3 regions of the Brevibacillus sp. MCWH genome follow, and region 2 is predicted to be linked to each of the others. Evidence: riboswitches for the same ligand, from Rfam matches in the RefSeq annotation. Region 2 holds a riboswitch; each other region holds the start of a gene.

Region 1 (7,851 bases), on a different contig from region 2:
CAGGCGTATGCGAAATCCAGGTCATGCGTCGCCATTACAATTGTCGTGCCTGCTGCGTGGATGCGCTCCAACTGACGGACAAAGGCCTCCGTCTGCCACGGGTCCAGGTAGGACGTCGGCTCATCCAGCAGCAGCAGTTCCGGTTCCATCACCATCACGCCGGCCAGGGCCACCCGCCGCTTCTGGCCGAGACTCAGATGATGCACCGGAGTGTCAGCCCACTCACTCAGGCCGAATGCCTCCAGTGTCCGCCGCACTTTTTCCCTGATCTCCGCTTCCGGCAGATGGAGATTGCACAGCCCGTACGACACATCCTCGGCGACAGTGGCAGCGATCAACTGCTGCTCCGGGTCCTGAAACACAAGCCCTACGTTTCGTTTGAGCGCCTGCAGATCTGCCCGCCGCGAACTGATCGGCACGCCTTTCCACAGGACCTGTCCCTTGTGCGGGCGAAAAATGCCGTTTGCATGCAAAAACAGCGTCGACTTGCCGCAGCCGTTGCGGCCGAGCAGCGCACATCGCCGGCCTGCCGGCACGGCCATTGTCACGCCGTTGAGCGCAGGCTGAGCGGCGCCCGGATAGGTGTAATGCACATCGGCAAACTCAAGCACATGCGTTGTCACGTCTCATCCTCCGATCCACCATTCCCATGCCGCCAGCAGCACACATCCGACCAGTGCCTCCCGTTCGTGCCGCTTGGAGCGGACATGTGTTGACAGGCTGACGACGCGAAAGTCCTCCGTGAAACCTCGCGCCATCATGCCCAGGTACAGCTGCCGATACCGGAGCATCGCACGTGCAAACAGCCGGCTGACCAACCTGCCGGTGTCGCGGAGCGCCGCGCGAATCCCCTGATAGCCGCCCCTCGCGATTTGCGCGGTCCGCAGCCAGGCTGCCGTTTCCAGAAACACAAACCCCAGACGGTACATAAGCATCACCAGATCGGTCAGCACCGCCGGCAGGCCGATGCGGCGCAGCACCTGGAGCAGTTCGGCAAACGGCACGGTAAAGAGCACGAAATACAAGCAGGACAGTGCCGCGAGGGAACGGCACATGAGGGTCACTGCCCGGGCGACGCCGTCCGTGGTCACATAAATCACCCAGCCTCCCCACTGCCAGGCGGCCAGGACATTGGCGCCGCTGCTCCACCCGGACGAAGGCGCCGCTTCCACCAACAGGGCCGGCATTCCCGCGGCCAAAAACGAACATGCGAGAACGAGCCCGACCAGGTAGACGCGCCAGGGAATGCGGGCGTAGGCGACAATCCAGATGCTTATCCAGACAAAGGCGGCAATCTGCACGGGCGGATGGCTGACCAGGACGATCAACATCAGCGCCACGGCAAACAGCAGCTTGCAGCCGGGGGACAGGCGGCGCAGCCGGTTGGTGTAGGCGAGCGTATCCAACTGGTCGATCATTGTTCTTTGCCGTTGTTCAACCGACCCCGGTACAGGCCGATTGCATATCCGATAAATCCGGCGCCCAGCGCGGCCTGCACGGCAAACAGCAGGCTTTCCGTCTCGCCGCCCGGCGGCTCCACAAGCGGCTGGAACCAGGGCTCATAGTCGGGGGCCACTACTTTGATCGCTTCTTCCGCCGCGCCGTCCGCTCCGCCAAACTCCGAATCTTTCACCAATATCAGCGGCAGCACGGCCAACAACGCCACCAGCAGCAACAGCACCCAGTTTGACCAGCGTTTCACTTACATCCCCTCCCGTTTGAGCAGCGGCAGTTGCGACAGTTCTTTTGCATTGTACGACTGCAGCCAGTTCCAGACGAGCACCGTCAGCAGTCCCTCGCTTACGGCCAGCGGCACCTGCGTCAGCGCGAAGATGCCGGCAAATTTGGCGAACGAGGCGGCGACACCACCGGATGCTGCCGGAAACGCCAGCGCCAGCTGCAGTGACGTCACCACGTACGTGGTCAGGTCGGCCAGGGCAGCCGCCAGAAACACTGCCACCCGCTGGCCGCCGTTGGCCCGCAGCACCAGCCGATACACCCCGTAGGCCACAAACGGCCCGACCACTGCCATGGAAAACGCGTTGGCCCCCAGCGTGGTCAAGCCGCCGTGGGCGAGCAGCAGGGCCTGGAACAGCAGCACCAGGGTGCCCAGCACCGACATGACCAGCGGACCGAACAGGATGGCTCCCAGGCCGGTCCCGGTCGGGTGGGAACTGCTCCCGGTCACAGACGGAATTTTCAATGCGGACAGAACAAAGGCAAACGCCCCCGCCACCCCCAGCAGCAGCTTCAACTCGGGGTTATCCTGGACCAGCCGCTTGATGGAGCGCAGGCCCAGCAGGAAAAAGGGCAGAAACGCGGCCCACCAGAACAGCGCCCACTCCACCGGCAAAAAGCCTTCCATGATGTGCATGGCGTGTCCGGTCTCCGGCTCATTCAGCAGAAAGTACATGACAAATCCGGTCACAAGCATTCCGCTCATCAACGAACGCGAACGGCTCATCGAGCATCCTCTCCCTATCTGGTTCGACATCCAACGTCCAAGAAAAAAACTCATCCGGCCGGATGAGCTTTGCGCAATGTGAATAGACGACTACTTCCTCAAACAAAACAGTCGTACTGCCTGGGCTCACCTCTCCTTTCCTCGAAGGCTGTTGGGTGCGGCAGCTAGGTAGGTCTCCTGGCTTCCAGATCATCACGCTCTTTTGCCTTCCCCGTCCGGCGAGCGGCGAGTGGCCTGTCAAAAGAGAATTCCCTGGTTACAGTGGCGGGACCGCTCGGGATTTTCACCCGATTCCCTGTTACCCCTTATCCGCATAAGGGCACCTAGCTCCGTTGTATTCGGTTTTTTTCCTTTCCATCTTGGACGTTTGCGTCCATTATAAACGAGCCCCCGCGAAAGCAAAAGAGGGGAGAATCGTCTCCGAGGTGCGCTATCTATCGTGCGTCCACGCCTACCGCGTCGCTGATGCGGGCAAACCCGTCCTTCTTCAACAGCTGCACCAGCCGTTTGTTAATCTGCCGCGCAATACCCGGCCCGCGGTAGATCATTCCCGTGTACACCTGCACCAGGCTGGCGCCGGCGCGAATCTTGCGGTAGGCGTCGTCACCGGTGAAGATGCCGCCCACTCCGATGATCGGCACCTTGTCCCCCACTTCCTGGTAAATTTCTCTCACCCAGGCGGTGGACCGCTCCTCCAGCGGCTTTCCGCTCAAGCCGCCCGCTTCTTCTGCGTACGGGTGGTTTTCCACCCCATCACGGGACAGTGTGGTGTTGGTGGCGATGATGCCGGCCGCCCCTTCAGCCACCGCGGCCCTGACCACGTCACTCATCTGCTCGTCCGCCATGTCGGGCGATACCTTCACCAGGATCGGCTTCGCCTTGGCGCCGCGCATCTCCAGTTCGGCCGCCTTGGCCTTCACTTCGCGGAGAATGGACCGCAGGCTGTTGGCCTCCTGCAAGTCGCGCAGGTTGGGCGTGTTGGGCGAGCTGACGTTGATCACAAAATAATGGCCGTACGAATAGAGCAGGTCCAGGCACTTGCTGTAGTCGGAAGCCGCTTCTTCATTGGGCGTCAGCTTGTTCTTGCCGATGTTGATGCCGATCGGGATGTCGGCATAGGCGTAGTCCAACAGGTTTTGCGAGGCGGTGTAGGCGCCGTAATTGTTGAACCCCATGCGGTTAATGACCGCCTGCTTCTCCGGCAGGCGGAACAGCCGCGGCTGCGGATTGCCCGGTTGTCCCTGCGGCGTGATTGTGCCCACTTCCACGAATCCAAAGCCCAGCGAAGCCAACGCGTGATAGACTTCGGCGTTTTTGTCAAATCCGGCGGCCAGGCCGACTGGATTGGGAAAGCGAATGCCCCAGAGCGTTGTCTCCAGACGTTCGTCGCGGAACTGATACACCATCTTCAGGATGCTTTTGCCCGGTGCGGAGTTTTCCACTGACCGGAGCAGGTGTATGGTCTTCTCATGCGCTTCTTCTGCGCTCATCTTAAACAGGAATTTTTTGACCAGTTGATACATCACTGCACTCCTCACTCGTTCTACTGCCTAGTAGCATACCATATTTGCAAAAGGGTGCGCACTACGAGAGAAGTACCCTTTCCCTTCGGTTACGGAAAAACTTCTGCCGCGATACGAGGATAGACCCTGGTCCATTGGCAGCAGACGGCTGTTTCGGTTCCTACTCCTCCCGTCTGCAGGCAGCCGGCCCCTCTAGCAACTAGTATCCTCATTCCCTATGCCTGTATTCTCTTAAACCCGATCTCCCGACAAAAAAACTGCCTGCCCCGATTGGCAGGGCAGGCAGTTGGTCACGGTTTTGCTGTGTCGGCTGGGATCGTCCCGGCCCGGTCAGTTTTTCACCAGCAGCACGTCGTCGATAGAGACGTACGGCAGGTTGTGCGCTTCGGCGACGGCCTTGTAGGTCACGTTCCCCTCGATCACGTTGACCCCTTTGGCCAGCGCGCGGTTGTCCAGAATCGCTTGGCGGTAGCCCTTGTTGGCAAGCTGCACAGCGTACGGCACGGTCACATTGGTCAGTGCCAGCGTGGAAGTGCGCGCCACCGCGCCCGGCATGTTGGCAACCGCGTAGTGGATCACGCCGTGTTTTTCGTAGGTCGGGTTGTCGTGCGTGGTGATGCGGTCGATCGTTTCGATGGAACCGCCCTGGTCGATCGCCACGTCGACGATCACAGAGCCCGGTGCCATCGTTTTGACCATCTCTTCCGTCACCAGGCGAGGTGCACGGGCACCAGGGATGAGCACGGCGCCGATGAGCAGGTCCGCCTTTTTCACGGCGTTGGCGATGTTGAACGAATTGGACATCAGGGTTTGCACGCGACCTTGGAACAGGTCATCCAGTTGGCGCAGGCGATCAGCATTCACGTCGATAATCGTGACGTTGGCGCCCAGACCGACTGCCATTTTGGCAGCGTTGGTGCCGACGATGCCGCCGCCGATGATGACCACTTCACCTTTTTGCACACCAGGTACGCCGCCGAGCAGCACGCCCTTGCCGCCGTACGGTTTCTCCAGGAACTGCGCGCCGATTTGCACGGACATGCGGCCGGCCACTTCGGACATCGGCATCAGGAGAGGCAGTGAACCGTTGTCCAATTGAATGGTTTCATACGCGATCGCCACCACTTTTTTCTCCATCAGGGCGCGAGTCAGCTCCGGTTCCGGCGCCAGGTGCAGGTAGGTGAACAGGACCAGGCCTTCGCGGAAGTAGCCGTATTCGGACGGAAGCGGTTCTTTTACTTTCATCACCATATCGGCTGCCCACGCTTCCGCTGCCGTGGCGACGATCTCCGCTCCTACCGCCGTGTAATCGTCGTTGGTAAAGCCGCTGCCCAGGCCGGCACCGTTTTCGATGCGAACCGTGTGGCCGTTTTGCACCAGCGCAGCCACGCCGGCAGGGGTAATGGCTACGCGATTTTCGTTGTTTTTAATCTCTTTGGGAATCCCTACAATCATGCTGGTTATCCTCCTTCGCAACGCCGTATAACGAGTTACTGCTATTGTACAGCGTTTTCAAAACGCGTTTCCTTGGGGATTCCCTTAATCTTTTGCCGCTCTGTTTGTGAATTTTCACAAACGAACTAGCGTTCCTGGTCCAACTTATCCATTTTCAGTTCCAGATACAACGCGGCGCGCTGATTCATGTCCTCCAGGTCGACTCGCAGAATCTCCTCGATCCGGCGCAGGCGGTACCCAAGCGTGTTGATGTGGATGTGCAGCCGCTGGGCGGTGACGTTGGACCGGCCGGCAGCGTCCAGGTACGTCTCCAGCGTCTCCATCAGCGCAGTCTGGTTTTCCCGGTCATACGCCTTGAGCCGGGCCAGCCGGTCGTTTTGGTAGCCCTGCTCTTCGTCCCACTCCTTCAGTTTCAGCAGGTAGCGGTAGATGCCCAGTTCGTGGTACCCGTGAATTCCTTCTGTCTCACGCGGAAACAGCCGCTTTACCCGAACCGCGTGGAGCGCTTCCCGGTAGCTTTTTACGATGTCGGGGTAGGCCCTGTAGACGCAGCCGTAACCGGCCGTCACCTGGCCTTCGCGGACGTGGGTCACCAGCTTGCTGAGCGAGTCGGCCAGAAACTGCTCGGTTTTGCGCAGCAGCTCGTCTTTCCCTTCCTTGCCTCGACCGAAAAGACCGATCAGCAGCACGATCTGTCCGTCATCCACCACCCACAGCAGCTTGTCGCGCATCAAAAGCGGGTAGAGGTACTGCTCCAGCCCCGTTCCGGCCGCCTCGATGACGCAGATGAGGTAGGAGGAAGGCAGCTTCATCTGCAGGCTTTCCGCTTTTTGCCGAATCAGCGCGTCACTGGTGTGATTGCCCAACAACAACTCCCAGAGAAACTCCTTGCGCCGCCGCTCCTCCGCCTTCCGCTTTCCCTGCCGCTGCACCAGCCGGGTCACCGCTGCCCGCGCCGCCTGTCGCAATATTTCGTCGTCTTCCTCGGTCAAGGGGCGGTTTACTTCCTGGGCCCAGATGTATCCCAGCACGTCGCTGCCGCGGCGAATCGCAATCGCCACCCGCTTGCCGAGCCCCACCTCGTCTTTTGCCGGGATGTGCACGGGGTCGTCCTTGGTCAAAAGCTCCTGAAACACCCCGTCTTTCCACAACCGGGTCAGCACGTGTTCCGGCACCCGCCGGCCCATGATCGTCGACCAACGGGCCTGGTCGGTGCTTTCGCCGTGGGAGCTGTAGGCGATCAGCCTGTGGTCGGCGTCTTCGATCGTGATCGGGTTTTGCAACAGATCCCCGATGATGTCCGCCAGTTCTTCAATATCCGCATGTTGGTACTTCTGAAAGTAATCAGGTTGAACAGGCACGGTTCCACCTCTTTGCCGACCATGTGTACGTAGTTCTATTATACCGGAAAGGTGGAACGAGGCGGAACAAAAGATAGCGAGACACCGCAATGCCCGCCCGGCAGCGATACCTGCCTGACGTCATGCATGGACAGCCTGGCCGATCCCGCCCCGAACTGCCTCCCAGAGCGTTTCGGACAGTGTCGGATGGGGCGCGATCAGGGTTTCCGCCGCCTCGGCTGTCATTTCCGTGTGCAGCATCAGCGAAGCCTGACCGATTAACTCAGTAGCCCGCGGTCCCACCAGGGAAATGCCCACGATTTCATGATAGCGAGGTTCGATCAAGACTTTTGCCTTGCCGGCTGTCTCCTGCAAAATCTGCGCCTTGCCGTTGGCCGCAAAGGGAAACTCGCCGATCCGGATCTCGCCGTACGTTTCCCGCGCCTGCCGCTCAGTCAGTCCCACCGACGCCACTTCCGGCGAGGTGTAGATGCAGCGTGGCACTGCGCGATAATCGACGCTGCGGTCCCCTCCGCAGATGTTGACGGCGCTCACCTCTCCTTCATGAAACGCCACGTGCGCGAGCTGAATTCCCCCGATCACATCGCCCGCCGCGAAAATGTGCGGCAGGTTGGTCTGCATCCGCTCGTTCACCTCGACCCCGCGCGAAGTGACGCGCACCCCGATCCGTTCCAACCCCAGACCGGCCACCCGGGGCCTGCGCCCGATTGCCACGAGAACAGCCTCTGCGGCAATTTCGATCACCCCCTCCGGTGTACGCACCCGCGCTGTTTTCGTCGCGTGATCCAGCGCTTCCACACGGCTGCCCAAATGAACGGTGACCCCCGCTTGCCTCAATCCCCGCTCCAGGACGGCGGCGATGTCTGCGTCTTCGCCAGGCAGCAGTTGGTCTGCCATTTCGACGACGATCACGCTGCTCCCCATCCGCCCGTACAGCGAAGCAAATTCACAGCCGATCACGCCGCCGCCCACGATCAGCAGGACGGGCGGGGCGGCGTCAAGCGACATGGCATGACCGCTGTGCAGGACCCACTCGCCGTCAAACGGC
Region 2 (7,851 bases):
GCGGCGGCCGCAAACCCATTTTGCTGCGCATTCATGCTCAGGCATTTCAGGTAATCGGCATCGACGTGGGAACGCAAGACATCAAACTGGTGCTGACCAATTTGGATGCGGAGATGCTCGACTCGCTTAGGGTCAGCATGCCCGCCGGCCTGACCGGCGAACGGCTGCTGGCACTGCTGACAGAGGCTGTCCGCAGCATCATGGACCGGAATCGGTTGAACAAAGCGTCCGTGATCGGGATTGGCGTAGGGATGCACGGATTGGTCAATCCGGCCGAAGGGGTGTCGATCTACGCCCCCAACCTGAACCTGCGCAACGTTCCGATTCGTGAGAGCCTGCAGACTGCGTTTGGACTGCCGGTGGAAGTGGAAAATGACGTGCGGGCCATGGCGCTGGGCGAAAGCTGGTTCGGCAGCGGCCAGAATATCGATCACTTCGTCTGCGTCAATGTAGGACGGGGGGTCGGGGCCGGGATCATCATCGACCGAAAGCTGTTTGACGGAACCACCCACACGGCCGGCGAGTTGGGTCACATCACTGTCGATCCCGCAGGGCCGCAGTGCAGTTGCGGAAACTACGGCTGTCTGCAAGCCCTCGCCTCCGGTCCGGCGATCGCCGGCAGGGCCAAGGCGGAGCTGCAGCGGGGCCGAACAAGCATCATCGCCGAACTGGCGGGCGGAGACTTGGATGCGGTCACTGGCGAAACCGTCCATGCAGCCGCGCTGCAGGGGGATGCGCTGGCCATTGAGGTGCTGCAGGCTGCGGGACGTTACCTGGGCATCGGGATCGCCGCTGTAATCAACGTCCTTAATCCGGCACGGGTGATCATCGGCGGAGGAGTGGCCAAAGCGGGAGATTTTCTGCTGCAGGCGGTCAACGAGACGGTGCGCAACCGGGCGCTGCAGACGCCCGCAGAAGCCGCGTCCATCACACTCTCCAGGCTGGGCGATCACGCCACGGCGATCGGCGCGGTCACGCTGGTGCTGAAAAAACTGTTCGCTCCTGATTATGCGACATAGATGTGACAGGCGTTTAGGCACGTACCCCGAAACAAATGTGAGCCCTGGGTTTTGCAGGCAGGCAACCCAGGGCTCGTTTCTCGTTTGCAGAAGGATTTCGGACGGCAATATAGTATAAAATAGTATGTATTTTCAAAATAATAATTGTACTTGTGCAGGGGGTGGTTGGCGCATGATGAATGTCCAGTTGACCATCGCGCCTATGATGGAAAGGGCGGAACAATACTTTTCCAGGAAACAGGTGATCTCCCGAACGGCGACCGGGATTCATCGGTTGACGTATGGAGAGATCGGCGAACGAACGCGCCGGCTGGCGAGTGCCCTGAAAAAATTGGGCGTCAAGCGCGGCGATCGCGTAGGGACACTGGCGTGGAATCACCATCGGCACCTTGAGGCGTATTTCGCCATCCCGGGGATGGGAGCTGTGCTGCATACGATCAACATTCGTCTTTCCCCCGACCACATCACGTACATCATCAACCACGCAGAAGATCAGGTGCTGCTGATCGACGAAGACCTGCTGCCGCTCATTGAGGGCTGCAAGGATCACCTCCATTCAGTGAAGGCGTACATCCTCATGACGGATCACGAGGAACTGCCCGCCTCCAGCCTCCAACCGCTTTACTCGTACGAAGCATTGCTGCGGGAGGGCGATCCCCATTTTGAGTACCCCATCGATATCCAGGAGAATGAACCTGCCGGCATGTGCTACACGTCAGCCACGACAGGGAAGCCGAAAGGAGTAGTGTACACGCACCGCGGCATTGTCCTGCACTGCATGGGCATTGGGCTGGTCGATTCGCTCGCGCTGTCCGAGTCCGATGTCTGCATGCCGGTCGTTCCCATGTTTCACGTGAATGCCTGGGGACTTCCGTTTGCCGCTACGTGGTTCGGGACGACCCAAGTGCTGCCCGGCCCCAGATTCACTCCGCAGCTGCTGGCCGAGTTGATCGAATCCGAAAAGGTAACCGTTGCTGCAGGTGTCCCGACGATCTGGCTGGGCCTGTACCAGGAGCTGGAAAAAGGACGTTACGACACCAGCAGCCTGCGCAACATCGTCTGCGGCGGTTCCGCTGCGCCCAGAGGGATGATCAAGGCGTACGCGGAGAAGTTCAACATCCCTGTCCTGCATGCGTATGGCATGACCGAAACCAGCCCCCTCGTTACCGTTTCCCGCCTGAAAAGCTATCAGCAGGATTTGCCGTTGGAAGCCAAACTGGATGTGTACGCCAAGCAGGGGATGGTGGTACCCGGGCTGGAAGTCAAGGTGGTCGGACCCCATGGTGAAGTGAAATGGGATGGACAGGAAATGGGAGAACTGCTCGTCCGCGGACCGTGGATTGCTGATGAGTATTACCGGGATGAACGCTCCCAGGAGGCGTTTATCGACGGATGGCTGCATACAGGGGACGTGGCGACGATTGACGAAGAAGGGACCATCAAGCTGGTCGACCGGACGAAAGATTTGATCAAGAGCGGCGGCGAATGGATTTCATCCGTCGATCTCGAAAACGCGCTCATGGCCCACGAGGCAGTGTTGGAAGCGGCCTGCATCGGAGTTCCCCATCCCAAGTGGGACGAGCGGCCCGTAGCCTGCGTGGTGCCAAAGGCGGGCAGCGAAGGCAAGGTGACCAAAGAAGAGCTGCTCGCGTACCTGGCTCCGCAGTTTCCCAAATGGTGGTTGCCGGATGACATCGTCTTCGTAAGCGAGATTCCCAAGACGACCGTGGGGAAGTTCATGAAACGCGCCTTGCGGGAACAGTTCCAGCATCATTTCACCGCACAAACAGATGTCCGGTAAGCAACGGAAAAACCAGCGGGATATTGGCTGCCCGCTGGTTTTTTGGTTGACACAAAAGTTGTTTTTCGCCATTACAGCTCGTCAAATCCGTTTTCTTTTGTCACCTTGGCATACGTTCGGGATTTTCCTTCAAAGAAGTCCGTTTTGGTTTGATTCAGGGCTTCGTCGGAAAACGGCCGAATCCACGGCATGCAGTTATCCACGCCCTCATACGCTTTTTCCAGACCCATCATGTCCAACCGCTTGTTGACAATATAGCGGATGTAGCGGTCAAATTCGTCAAAGTCAATACCCTCGACGCCTGTCAGCACATGGCGGGCCCATTTCATCTCCAATGCAACCGCCTGATTCATCTTTTCATACACAAAGAAGCGGTTTTGTTCCGTATCCAGTTCGGGAAAATCGGCCAGCAGGAGCTGGAACACTTCCCCGAAAAAGTAGGTGTGCTGCGCCTCGTCCCGCTGAATGTAGCTGATCATCTGGCTGGTTCCCAGCATCTTTTGATGACGGGCCAGATTGTAGAAGAACGCAAACCCGGTGTAGAAGAAGACCCCTTCGAGAATCATGTCGGCGACAAGCGCCTCCAGGAAGGTCTGGGGGGTTTTGTCGTCCCGGAAGCGCTGGTACATGTCGGCGATGAACAGATTGCGCTCCAGAAGCACCTGGTCGTGTTTCCAGTATTCAAACACGTCCTTTTGCGTCTGGTAGTCGACCAGACTGGAGAGCACATAGGAGTAGGACTGGTTGTGAATCACCTCCTGCTGGTTGATAATGGCGGCAATGGCCACCAGGGACGAGTCGGTAAAGTATTGGCCGACATCGGTCACAAAGTTGGTCTGCATGCTGTCGAGCACAGCCAGCAGCCCGATAATCTTCTTGAAGGCGTCCTGTTCGATCGGCGTCAGTTCGGCAAACTGCTGCTTGTCCTTGTTCATCGAAATCTCGGACGGAATCCAGTGGTTGGCGATCAGCACCTTGTACAGCTTGTACATCGCCGGGTGGCGGATATCATCCCAGTTCAACACCCCGGAACACTCGCCGTTGATGATTTTGGTTGACCTGTTGGGCGCGCTTGTATCAAATACCTTTTGCTTCTGCAGCATATCCGTTCTCCTTTCCGCGATCAGGTGCAGGCTTCGCACTCATCAATCTCTACGGCCCGGCTGCGGACGTAGTAGGTCGTCTTCAGCCCCTGCTTCCATGCCTCCAGATGGAGCTGCAGCAGCTCTCTGGCGTGGATGTCGGGGCGGACGTACAAATTGATGCTCTGCCCCTGATCGAGGTGGCGCTGGCGGGCGGCCGCCTGTCTGATCGACCAGTGCTGATCCAGGTGATACGCTCCCTTGTAGTACCACATCGTGCGGGCAGTCAGATCGGGAGCGGGATTGGCGATTTTGTACGTCGTCTTCTCCTCGTAGGCGACCGGTTCAAACACCGGGTCGACGGAAGCGGTGGAGCCGGCGATCAGCGACGTGGAGCCGGTGGGAGCGACCGCCATCAGATACCCGTTGCGAATGCCGTGCCGGGCCACTTCTTTGGCCAGCGCCTCCCACTCGGGCGAATTGTAGCCCCTGCGGGCAAAATAGCTGCCGTTTTCCCACTCGCTGCCCGAAAAGAGAGGATAGGCGCCTTTTTCCTTCGCCAGTTCCAGGGAGGCGCGAATCGTCAAGTAATGGATGCGTTCAAACAACCGGTCGTTGAAGGCGACCGCTTCTTCGCTTTCCCATCTGATTTCCTGGAGCGCCAGCAGATGATGCAAGCCAAACGCTCCCAGCCCGATGCCCCGGTACTTTTTGTTGGTTTGCTGGGCCTGCAGGACGTCGATCCGGTTCACATCGATCACGTTGTCCAGCATCCGCACCTGGATGGGGATCAGCCGCTCCAGCACGTTGGCAGGCACGGCGCGCCCCAGGTTGATGCTGGAGAGATTGCAGACGACGAAATCGCCCGGCGTTTTTCGAATCACGATCTCTCCGTCCTGCAGCACTTCTTCTGTCACCGTGGTGGGCGACATGTTCTGCAGGATTTCCGTGCACAAATTGCTGGAGTAAATCATGCCCGCATGTTTGTTGGGGTTGGCGCGGTTGACGGTATCCCGGTAGAACATGAACGGCGTGCCCGTCTCCAGCTGGGAGATCATGATCCGCTTCATGATCTCGATGGCGGGTACCGTCACGCGGCTCAAGCGGGGATGCCGCACGCACGCCTCGTACCGTTCGCGGAACGTGCCGCGCCCGGGCTCCTCATCGTAGCAATCCTCCAGCGAAAAGCCCATGACGGTGCGCACTTCATGCGGATCAAACAAGTGAAACTCGGCCCGGTTTTCCACCGCTTCCATGAACAGATCAGGGATGCACACACCCGTAAAGATGTCATGCGCCCGCAGGCGTTCGTCCCCGTTGTTCATTTTCAAATCGAGAAACGCCAGGATGTCCTTGTGCCACACGTCGAGATACACGGCAACGCTGCCGTTGCGCGTTCCGAGCTGGTCGACGCTGACCGCCGTATTGTTCAGCTGGCGAATCCACGGGATGACCCCGCTGGATTTGTTTTCATAGCCGCGGATGGAAGAGCCGCGCGCCCGCACTTTTCCCATGTACACGCCGATGCCGCCGCCCATCTTGGACAGCCGGGCGACGTCGGTGTTGGAATCGTAGATGCCCTGCAGAGAGTCGTCGACCGTGTCGACAAAGCAGCTGGAGAGCTGTCCGCCCCGTGCTTTGCCGGCATTCGCCATGGTGGGCGTTGCCACGGTCATGTACTGATGGCTGAGCGCCCAGTAGGCTTCCTTTACCAGCGCGAGTCTTTTTTCGCGGGGTTCCTGCAGCATGAGGTGCATGGCGATGACCATAAACCGCTCCTGGGGCAGTTCATACAGGCTGCCGGTGTAATCCCTCGCCAAATACCGCTCGGCGAGAGTCACGATCCCCAAATAGGTAAACAGCTTGTCCTTTTCCGGATCAATCTCCCGTTCCAGCTCCGCAATCTCTTCCGGACGGTAGGCGGTCAGCAGTTCCTGTTTGTAAATGCCCTTTTCCACCAGCTGTTTCAACAGGTTCAAAAACGAACCGTAGGGACGCGCAGGACTAAAGGAATACGCCCGGCTGCGGGCCGCTTCGTGATACAGGGCAGCGAGGTACGCCCTGGCGGCGACGTAGGTCCATTCCGGCTCCTCTTTGGAAATCAGTTCGGCGGCCGACATGGCAACGATTTTTGCCGCTTCCTGTTCCGTGAGCGTTTTGTGTTTGGCTCTGATGGCCGCCGACTGGATGACGGCATCTGCGCGCAGCCGGGGAAAATCGGCCAGAATGTCGCCAATCAGCGATGTAATACGTTGGTCAATGTCAGAGACAACCGTTTGCAATCTATCCCTCTCCTTTGCGGTTCATGAAAAAAGCATCCTCTCCCGCCGGGTAGAGGATGCTGATGTTGCCCATGTGGAAACAAACATGCCTGTGTCAAAGCGGAACGTGCGCCCGAAAGAGCGGCACGCCGCGAATGACCGATTCCACACCTCCCCATCCTCGTGGTTCCAACGGTGTTGTCTTTGTGGCAGGTCTCCTGGCTCATGGATCATCGCTTCTCTGAACCTTCCCGTCGATGCGATCGACAGTGGCATCTGACAGAGTCGCTCCCCATTTACAGTGGCGGGACCGCGCCGGACTTGCACCGGTCTTCCCTTTTAAGCGCTTGCCGGAATCCTGGGCAAGCGCACCACAAAGCACACTATATATGGTTGTATGAAGGTACTATAACACAATATGTTGTGGGAGGGAAGACTGATCTTGGCTGGCAGCTTCCAAAAAAGCGGGTCCGGTCCAGTGACTAGCTGTCACAAAACCGCCAAGCATTGCGCGCCCTGCTTTTCCCTTGCCAATCTGTTATAATGAGACGAGTAAGGAGATTGCACTGGGCAAGGAGTGAGCAAACGGTGAGCTATGCGTATCTTAAAGCCCACGTAGGCGGTTGGGAAGTGGCATTCATCCTGCTGATCGTCGGGTACATCCTTTTCCGTCTCGGCAAGGAAAAAGTGGGCAACATCGTTCACATGTTTCTGCGCGTGATGATGGTGATCGTGGTCGTGACGGGTGGTTGGATGTTGTTTAAGTTCCACACGGGAGACGTCCTGTACTATGTGAAGGGACTGCTGGGGATTGTCGTCTTCGGGCTGATGGAAATGGCGCTGGGACGGGCACGCCGCCAGGAAGCCAGCATCGGATTTTTCGTTGGCGCGCTCGCGCTGATGGTGCTTGTCATCCTGATCGGGTACCGCGTAATCGTGTAGGCGGCAGGTGCTTTGCACACACGTCGAAAAGCTTTCACTCGGATCAAAAGGTTCCGGGTGGAGGCTTTTTTTGTTGTTGTTCGCTAAGACAAGCGGCGCCAAGAGCGGCGGATGCTCGCGGAAGCGGAGTGCGCCGCGAATCAGAACGGTCTGTTATAGAATGGAGAACTTCTCCACATATATCAATCAATATGGCGGAATGCTCCGCTTTTGCATATAATGGCGGTAGGAATAAAGCTGTTTTCTTTTGGTGATAAACGGAGGAGGACGCCGATGACGGTAAATCAGAAAGAGCAGACGGCCGGCGCGTCCGGCGGCGCGGCCAAAACCAATGCCACCCTGCTGGGCATTCAGAGTTTGCGGCCGTCGTTTACCAAATCTGAGCAAAAAGTGGCGGAGATCGTACTGAGCCAGACGGAGAGCGTAATTTACTCTTCCGTCATCGACCTGGCGGAAAAAGCGGGCGTGGGCGAAACCACCGTGCTGCGCTTCTGCCGCAAGATCGGTTTTCGCAGCTACCAGGAGTTCAAGCTGGCGCTGGCCCAGGAGCTGGTCCATCCGGTGAAAAACCTGCACGGTGAGGTAACGGAGGAGGATTCGCTGACGACCATCGCGCAAAAGGTGACGGCCACCAACATGCAGGCGGTTGGTGACACCAGCTCGCTCATCGACCCGGTCGAGCTGGAGCGGTGTGTCGACCTGCTGCAAGCCGCCAACACGATCCACTTTTACGGCGTGGGAACATC
Region 3 (7,851 bases), on a different contig from region 2:
AATCTTTGGCGCAGGCATCTCCTGCCAGACAAATCCCTCAATCTCACCGACGCGCTGAAAAAACTTGTGAAACCGTTCGTTCGGGAAGGCATCCCGCTTGTACCGCGCCACAATCCGCTCAATGAGCGGCACGATCTCCTCAGGCTCAATACCCTCCGCCACCGGTATGCCGGCGTGAGCGCTGCGCCCCACCGTTTTGGCGCCGAGGAACAGGTCAACCTTTCCCTTGCGAAAGACGATGCCGATGTCTTCCTTGACTGCGCCGTAGCAGGCCATGCCGCAGCCGTTGACCCCGATCTTCAGTTCCTTGGGCATCGTCTGGCCGCCCAGCTTTTGCTGAAGCTCCTCTGCGTAGGGAATCCCGTCCTTTTTCTCCCCGTCGCAGAAGTCGCACGCCTTCACCTGCACCACGTCACCGGTCGGCATCAGCAGCAGCCCCAGCTGGCGCAGGCGTTCTGTCACCGTATTGGGATCGGCGGTCGGGACGCGCAGGATGATCTGGTGATGCGGCGTGTATTCGATTTCCCCTTTTTCTCCTGCCAGTTCGGCCAGCGCGAGCATCTGCCGAGGCGTAAACTTCTTGTTTGCCACCCCCGGGCTGACTGCGCACTCGAAAATCATTTCGGGCACAAACCCGCTGGGGGGCCTGCCAGCTGGCGGAGCAGCGGTTGCCGCTCCCTCGTCCCCATGAAGCGCAGCAAGTGCCTGCATCGCCCAGTCGTACGGCGTCCGGACGGCGTCAGGCTGCTCTCGCTGACCGGCCGACATGTCCGCGACAGCCGCGGCGGACTCCTCCGCGGCAGGAGATGGCGCCGCCTGAACCAGGCCGCTGCCTGCCTGTGCTTCCAGCGACCACGGCTCGTTTTCCACCCGCAGTCGCTGGTGCGGCTTCAGCGCCTGTTCGTCTGACGACAGCGTATACTTGCGCTGATAGCCGCGCGGGGTAATCATCAGCCCGTCGTAGACAAAGGTGGAGGAATTGCCGATGATGACCGTCGTCAGCATGCCGATGTCGTGCTCCAGCATCTTGCCCAGCGTGGTCAGCTCGATCCGCTGCCGCTCTCGATAGGCGCTTTTGACGATGCCGACCGGGGTGTCGGGCGAGCGGTACTTGAGCAGGATGCGCTGCGCCTCCACGATTTGGCGCGTCCGCCGTCCGCTGCGCGGGTTGTACAAGGCGATGACGAAATCTGCCTGTCCCGCTGCGTCGATACGCTTGGCGATCCGTTCCCACGGCGTCAGGTGGTCGCTCAGGCTGATGGTGCAGGCGTCGTGCATGATCGGTGCCCCAAGCAGAGCCCCGCAGGAGTTGATTGCAGAGATGCCCGGGATCACCTCCACCTCCACACCGCCCTCCCGCGACCAGCCCTGCTCCACCAGCACTTCGTAGATCAGCCCGGCCATGCCGTACACGCCCGCGTCGCCGCTGGAGATCACCGCCACTGTTTTGCCTGCTTCCGCCTGCCGGACGGCTTCCCGCGCCCGGCTCACTTCTTCGGTCATGCCGGTGCTGACGATCTCCTGATCGGTCAAGAGGCCGCAGATCAAGTCCACATAGGTGGTGTACCCGATGATCACGTCACTTTCCTCGATCGCTTCCCTGGCCCGCTTGGTAATGTGTTCGAAACTGCCCGGCCCGAAGCCGACGACAAACAATTTTCCGCTCATGAGGAGCCTCCTTTCCATAACGGTCCCTATGGGCCCGTGCTCACCGAAATCGCGAAGGCCGCCGCCATGCAGAAGACAAGCCCCAGGACCGACACCAGCTTCATCAGCCGGACCGCCGCAGCGATGTCGTCCGGGCGGAGCGGCCGGAGAGGATTGCCCAGCTTGGCCCGGTTGGACGGCACGCCCTGGTAGTAGTTGAGTCCGCCAAGCTGCACGCCGAGCGCGCCCGCCACGCCCGCTTCCGGCAGCCCGCTGTTGGGGCTGGGGTGCAGCCTGGCGTCGCGCCGGATTACCGCCCAGCACTGGCGCCAGTCCAGCCGTATCAGCCAACTGACGGCGACGAGCAAAAGGGCGGTCAGGCGGGCGGGCAGGTAATTGAGCAAATCGTCAAACCGCGCCGACGCCCAGCCGAGATTGCGGTACTTCTCGTTCTTGTAGCCGACCATCGAGTCCAGGGTATTGGCCGCCCGATAGGCCATCGCCAGCGGCGCGCCGCCCAGCGCGGCGTACACCAGCGGAGAGATGATCGCGTCGACGATGTTCTCCGCCACGGTCTCCACCGCCCCCCGGCAAATTTCCGATTCATCCAGCTGCTCCGTGTCCCGGCCGACGACCATGGAGAGCGACTGGCGGGCCGCCGCCCAATCACCTCTTTGCAGGTGGTGAAAAATCTCCATGCCGGCGTCGGCCAAGCCTTTGGTGGCAATGGTGGTGGAAATCAGCCAGACTTCCAGAGCGATGGCCAGCCAGGGATGGACCCATCCCGCCGCGTACAGCAGTGCCCAGGTGACGACAAGGCTGCCGCCTGCAATCAACAGCGGGAACAAAATACCGGCCGCTTTCAGGTGCTCTTCCCGCTTGACCAGCGCGCGCAGCAGCCGCTCCAGCCCCATGATGCACCAGCCTATTCCGACCACCGGATGCGGCAGACTGCGCGGATCGCCCACCACCCGGTCTATCCCGTACGCTGCCAGCAATATCAATGCCTCGTTCATCTCGTCCCTCTCTTTGTTTCCACACGCGGTGGTTCCGTTCTATTACCCATGCGGGAGGCAGGAATGGGCTTTTTTTTCCCGCAAATCGCCGCTCTGCGGCAGGGCTCACAAGCTGCTCTGCATGGAAACATGCTTCTCGCCCGATGCAGAAGGATTGTCTTCCATCCGTGCCGCCGTCCAGCGGCGTCCGTCCCACTTAGCGACGATAACGCCGCCGTGGCCCACGCCGTCCACCTGCCAGTAGCGGCGGGGATCGTTTTCCACCCAGGCCGCCTGAAACCAGCGGATAACACCGCCGTGGGTCACCAGACAGACGGTATCGTCCATGGAAACAGACCTCATCAGCTGCATCAGCCAGCGATCCACCCGCTCCCCCAACTGGGTCAGGGTTTCCCCGCCCGGCGGCGCACAGTCAAACGGATTGTCGTACCAGCGGCGGGCGAGTTCGCCGTCCCGTGCCATCAGCTCGTCATAGGTGAGCCGCTCCCACGCGCCAAACGACAGCTCGCGCAGGGCGGGCACGGCGCGGGGCCCCAGTCCCCAGACAGCTGCCAGCCGTTCCGCCGTTTGCCGGCAGCGGAGCAAATCGCTGGTGTAAAGCGCCGCCGGGCGTTCCGAAGCGAGCATCCGGGCTGCCTGCTCCGCCTGGGCGCAGCCGTGTTCGTTCAGCGGCACATCGCTGTGTCCCAGGTAGCGGCCGGTGCGGTTCTCCTCCGTCTGTCCGTGTCTCACCCAGATCCACCTCACGGCCACCAGCTCCCGATCAGGATGAGCAGAATCACGGCTTCGGCGCTCTCGATCAGGGCGCCGTAGCAGTCGCCGGTCAGGCCGCCCAGCTTGCCGGCGACCGAGCGGGCAAACAGCAGGCTGATGACGAGCGACAGCACGACAGCCGTCACCGCCCGGATGTCGGCAAGCCACCAGCCCAACGCCAGCACAAAAAGATAACCGGCGCCGATGTGGAAAGGACGGAGCGCCTCGCCGATGCTTTTGCCGACGCCCTTTTCTCCGGTGACGTACGGCCAGCAGCGGATCGCCAGCAGCACATGCGTGCGTGCGGCGGCGGGCACCAGCAGCAGACAGGCGGCAAGCTGCCAATGGTCGAGCTCGGCCAGCGCCGCCGTCTTGACCAGAAGCAGCACAATCGCCGCCAGCACCCCCATCGCTCCGGTCCGGCTGTCTTTCATGATCGCCAGCATCTGTTCCCGCGGCCGGCTGCTGCCCAGACCGTCGGCCAGGTCCATCCAGCCGTCCAGATGCAGTCCGCCGGTGATGTAGACCCAGCAGGCCATCGTCAACACGGCAGCAGTCAGCGGCGCAAACGCCCACAAGGCCGCCTGATGCACCCCACACAGCACGAGGCCGATCACCAGTCCGACAGCCGGGTACCAGACGACGCTCTTCTTCCAGGCCTCTTCCGACGGGCGCAGCCAGGGAACAGGGATGCGGGAAAAAAACGACAGTGCATGAAAAAACGCGTTCATCCTTTTATCCTCCAGGGAATGCCTGCCAAAACGGCATAGACCGTATCAGCCCGGCTGGCGGCCAGCTGGTTGACGTCGCCCAGCACGTCGGCAAACCAGCGGCCCAGCTTGGTCATCGCGACGCCGCCCAGACCCACCTCGCTGGTCACGGCGATAACGGTACGGCCGTCGCTGCAGGCTTCATCCAGCCACTGCTCCGCTTCCTCCAGGAGCGCCCGCCCGATTGCTTCGTCCCGCCAGGACGCTTCCGGCACACTCATCAGCCGTGTGCTGACCCACGTCGACAGGCAGTCCAACAGCACCACCGGATACCTCTTCAGTTGCGGCAGGGTCACAGCCAGGGTGCCATCTGTTTCGGCCAGTCCCCAATTGCGGGGCCGCCGCGCCCGATGCCGCTCAATCCGTTGCTTCATTTCCTCGTCCCATGCCTGGCCGGTGGCCACGTACAAGACGGGGCCTCCCGCCTGTGCAGCCAGTTTTTCGGCGAAGCGGCTCTTCCCCGAGCGGACGCCTCCGGTAACGACGATCAGGCTCAGCGCCGCTCCCTCCTTTCACGCCAGACGTCCCGCAAGGCCGTCAACAGGCGGTCGTTTTCCGGCCGGGTGCGGACTGCGATGCGAAAATCACCGGGCGTCAAGCCGGGGTACATGGCACAACTGCGAATCAAGATGCCCCGTCTGCCCAGCAGCTCCTGCAGTTCCGCCGCCGTTATCTGAGCCGGACAGCGCACGAGCAGAAAGTTGGCTTCGCCCGGCCAGACGCGCCAGCCCAGTTCCTGCGCGATGGCACCGGACAGATAGGAACGCTCTTTGGCAATCAGCCGTCTGGTTTTCGCTTCGTAGTCCGCTTCCTCCAGGCAAAGCTCCCCGGCCGCAAGCGCCAGACTGTTGACGCTCCAGCTGACCTGCTTTTCCCGCAGCCGCTCAATCAGCGCGGGCACGGCGACGGCGTAGCCGAGGCGCAGCCCGGGAATGGCGAACATCTTCGTCAGCGAGCGCATCACCAGCACGCGCGGAAACCGGGAAAGCTGGTCTGCCAGCGTAAACTGACGCTCCTCCGCGACAAAGTCGAGAAACGCCTCGTCGATCACCAGATGCGTGTCTGTCCTGTCGGTCCAGCCGGCCATCCGCAGCAGTTCTTCCGGTTCATACAAGAGGCCGGTCGGGTTGTTGGGAGAACCGACAAAGACAAGGTCTGCCTGTTCAAACAGCCGGTCCAGCTCCGCCTCGTCCGGCTTGAAGCCGCGATCTTCCCGCCCCGGGCAGGTCAGCACGCGGGCGCCGAACTGCCTGGAAAGTTGGGCATATTCGGAAAAACAAGGCGTGACGATGCCGACCGTCTGCGGCTTCAGTGCGAGGATCGCCAGGGCCATCGCCTCGGCCGCCCCGTTGGTCGGCAGAAGCCACGATGCCGGCAGGTTCAGCTTTGCCGCCAATGCGCTGCGAAACGACCGGTGCCCCGGATCGGGATAGTGAACCACCCGAGGCAGCACCTCCCGCAGTCCTTCCAGCACGCGGGCAGGCGGGCCCAGCGGGTTGATGTTGGCGCTGAAATCGACAAATTGCCCGACTTCCACACCGAAGCGCTCCGCCGCCGTAACCAGATCGCCGCCGTGACCGAACACCTCCAACACGGCGGTCATCAATACTCCACCCCCAGCACGGCGGGGATGCCTTCGTCATAGTAGTGCTTGACCGCTTTCATCTCCGTTACCAGATCGGCAATCGCGATGATTTCCGGCCGCGCGTCCCGTCCCGTAATCACCAGATGCACGTGGCTCGGCCTGTTTTTGATCGTGTCCACTACATCGTCCAGCGGCAGCACGTCCGCTACGGGAAAACGATCAATCGCCAGCGCGTTGTTCAATTCGTCGAGAATCACCATGTCGTATTCGCCGCCCAATACCTGCTCCTTGGCGTATCGCCACGCTTCCCGCAGAGCGGCGCGGTGCTCCTCGGGCGTTTTCGTCCAGGTAAAGCCGATGCCTTTTTGCACCATCTCGATGCCCAACCGGTCAAAGACGATTTTTTCCCCGTAGGTGCGTTCCGGCGACTTGATAAACTGTACCACCAACACACGCTTGCCGCGGCCGGTCGCCCGTACGGCCAGCCCCAGCGCCGCCGTTGTCTTCCCTTTTCCGTCCCCGGTGTACACCAGGACCAGTCCTCGCTTGTTGTCGGATTTGTTCATCGACCATTTCCTCCCCCTCTGGCCGGCCAACCAGGGACGCGATGCCAAACGGTCCGCCCCTTGTGCCAGCTCATCTACCGTTCACGGTGTCTTTTCAGATACAATTAAAAAACGCTTTGCTTTCCTCGAAAACCAAAGGAAGCAAAGCGTCGACACGACGTCCACGACAATCCTCACCTTTTCCTTTGACCCGAAGGAAATCAGTGCTCACGCAAAACAGGCAGGTCTCCTGGCTTGAGGATCGCCGCTTTCCTTCTCCTTCCCACTCCCGCTGGAGCAGTGGATGGCTGTCGCCGCGAAGGAAAACTCCCCTCTTACAGTGGCGGGACCGCGTTGGATTTTCACCAAACTTCCCTTTTAACTTCACCCGCCCGGAAGCGTCCGCGCAGGTGAAGACCTGTTTGCCGTATGCAGTTGTCGGTGCCGCACATGACCGGCACTTGTCTCCATCATAACAAAAGTGGCCGTGGATAGGAAGGAAAAAGCGAGCGGGCAATGGGCTGACTTTTAATCGACGGGCGCCATCGAGCCATCTGGATTCAAAATTTCTTCTGCTCTGGTTCCATTCACATTGGAGTAAACATGCAGATTGCGATTGGGGCCTTGAAGGTAAGCGATGGTGTACAGGTAGACTCGTTCATCTTTCCAGCCGATGAAGAAGGCGGCTCCTACTTTTCCGCTGCGAATCCCCTCTTGATCAATGACATGGTCGGGCACAGAGGACTGGTAATCCTCCTCGGTGAAAAAGCGGTACAGCCAGAATTCATCACAGCCGTTTTCGAGATCCCCCTGGTCATCCACGAGAACGTACCTGTCACCGAACAGTGCGGCGACTTCTTGTTTGGTTGAGCCGATTGTTACGTTGTCTTTTATCCTGGCAACGGTTTGCAGCACTTCTTCTTCACGGACCGTCTGTCTTTCGGGTGGGAGTACGAAGATTCTGTCAAATAAATCAAAGGGATAACAGGCGACCAGGATCGCGGCCATGACTGCGGGAATCAGATATAGGTACGTTTTTCCTTGCAAAATGGTTTGTCCCCCTTCGTTCTTTGAACAGCAGCGAAAACACGTCACGCTTGCATTTACCTTCTACCAATATTTACTATAATATTATATTGCTGGAATTTATTGAACCCGCCCGAACCAATCAGGCCTGATCTGATAATGCTCCACGCACAAAAAAGCAGCCCTGCATGCAGCCGGAGATCATTCCGGTGCACGAGGGCTGTGTTCGCCTTTTAGTTTATCTTCTTCCCCGCTCCGCTGTTTTGGGCCGTACCTGTGCAGCGGGTATGCTTATCCGCTCTTTGCCCATCAGCAGGATCCCTACGACCGCCAGACAGGCCGGAATCAGCGCCCACATGAACGTCTGCGCAATCGACGAGGAGAGGACTGCGGTAATCTGCTCCAGGACAGGTGCCGGAATGGACGCCCGGGTTTCCGGAGTCAGCACCGCCCGCGGGTCAACCAGCCCCCCTGCCGGAATGCCGCTTCCACCGGCAAATACCTCTTCC

The links. Region 2 has a riboswitch for cobalamin ahead of ETC00_RS10175 (ribonucleoside-diphosphate reductase subunit alpha). Riboswitches for the same ligand answer to the same signal wherever they lie in the genome.
Region 1: linked by a shared signal. The riboswitch ahead of ETC00_RS14560 (energy-coupling factor ABC transporter permease) and the one ahead of ETC00_RS10175 (ribonucleoside-diphosphate reductase subunit alpha) in region 2 are both predicted to bind cobalamin.
Region 3: linked by a shared signal. The riboswitch ahead of cobO (cob(I)yrinic acid a,c-diamide adenosyltransferase) and the one ahead of ETC00_RS10175 (ribonucleoside-diphosphate reductase subunit alpha) in region 2 are both predicted to bind cobalamin.

What each region holds. Positions count from the first base shown of each region.
Region 1 covers NZ_SDLF01000017.1:23,297-31,147, reverse strand. The annotation lists gene ETC00_RS14575 (energy-coupling factor ABC transporter ATP-binding protein) at 1-623, opposite strand, end outside; gene cbiQ (cobalt ECF transporter T component CbiQ) at 627-1,418, opposite strand; gene ETC00_RS14565 (energy-coupling factor ABC transporter substrate-binding protein) at 1,415-1,702, opposite strand; gene ETC00_RS14560 (energy-coupling factor ABC transporter permease) at 1,703-2,464, opposite strand; cobalamin riboswitch at 2,615-2,806, opposite strand; gene ETC00_RS14555 (quinone-dependent dihydroorotate dehydrogenase) at 2,899-3,987, opposite strand; gene ald (alanine dehydrogenase) at 4,318-5,442, opposite strand; gene ETC00_RS14545 (PucR family transcriptional regulator) at 5,568-6,803, opposite strand; gene lpdA (dihydrolipoyl dehydrogenase) at 6,924-7,851, opposite strand, start outside.
Region 2 covers NZ_SDLF01000009.1:19,533-27,383, forward strand. The annotation lists gene ETC00_RS10160 (ROK family transcriptional regulator) at 1-1,019, shown strand, start outside; gene ETC00_RS10165 (long-chain fatty acid--CoA ligase) at 1,192-2,820, shown strand; gene ETC00_RS10170 (ribonucleotide-diphosphate reductase subunit beta) at 2,892-3,920, opposite strand; gene ETC00_RS10175 (ribonucleoside-diphosphate reductase subunit alpha) at 3,944-6,163, opposite strand; cobalamin riboswitch at 6,355-6,554, opposite strand; gene ETC00_RS10180 (YisL family protein) at 6,752-7,105, shown strand; gene ETC00_RS10185 (MurR/RpiR family transcriptional regulator) at 7,379-7,851, shown strand, end outside.
Region 3 covers NZ_SDLF01000008.1:150,577-158,427, forward strand. The annotation lists gene cobJ (precorrin-3B C(17)-methyltransferase) at 1-1,668, opposite strand, end outside; gene cbiB (adenosylcobinamide-phosphate synthase CbiB) at 1,695-2,663, opposite strand; gene ETC00_RS09950 (histidine phosphatase family protein) at 2,769-3,410, opposite strand; gene cobS (adenosylcobinamide-GDP ribazoletransferase) at 3,407-4,147, opposite strand; gene cobU (bifunctional adenosylcobinamide kinase/adenosylcobinamide-phosphate guanylyltransferase) at 4,144-4,683, opposite strand; gene cobD (threonine-phosphate decarboxylase CobD) at 4,680-5,789, opposite strand; gene cobO (cob(I)yrinic acid a,c-diamide adenosyltransferase) at 5,789-6,337, opposite strand; cobalamin riboswitch at 6,540-6,753, opposite strand; gene ETC00_RS09975 (hypothetical protein) at 6,845-7,363, opposite strand; gene ETC00_RS09980 (MDR family MFS transporter) at 7,581-7,851, opposite strand, start outside.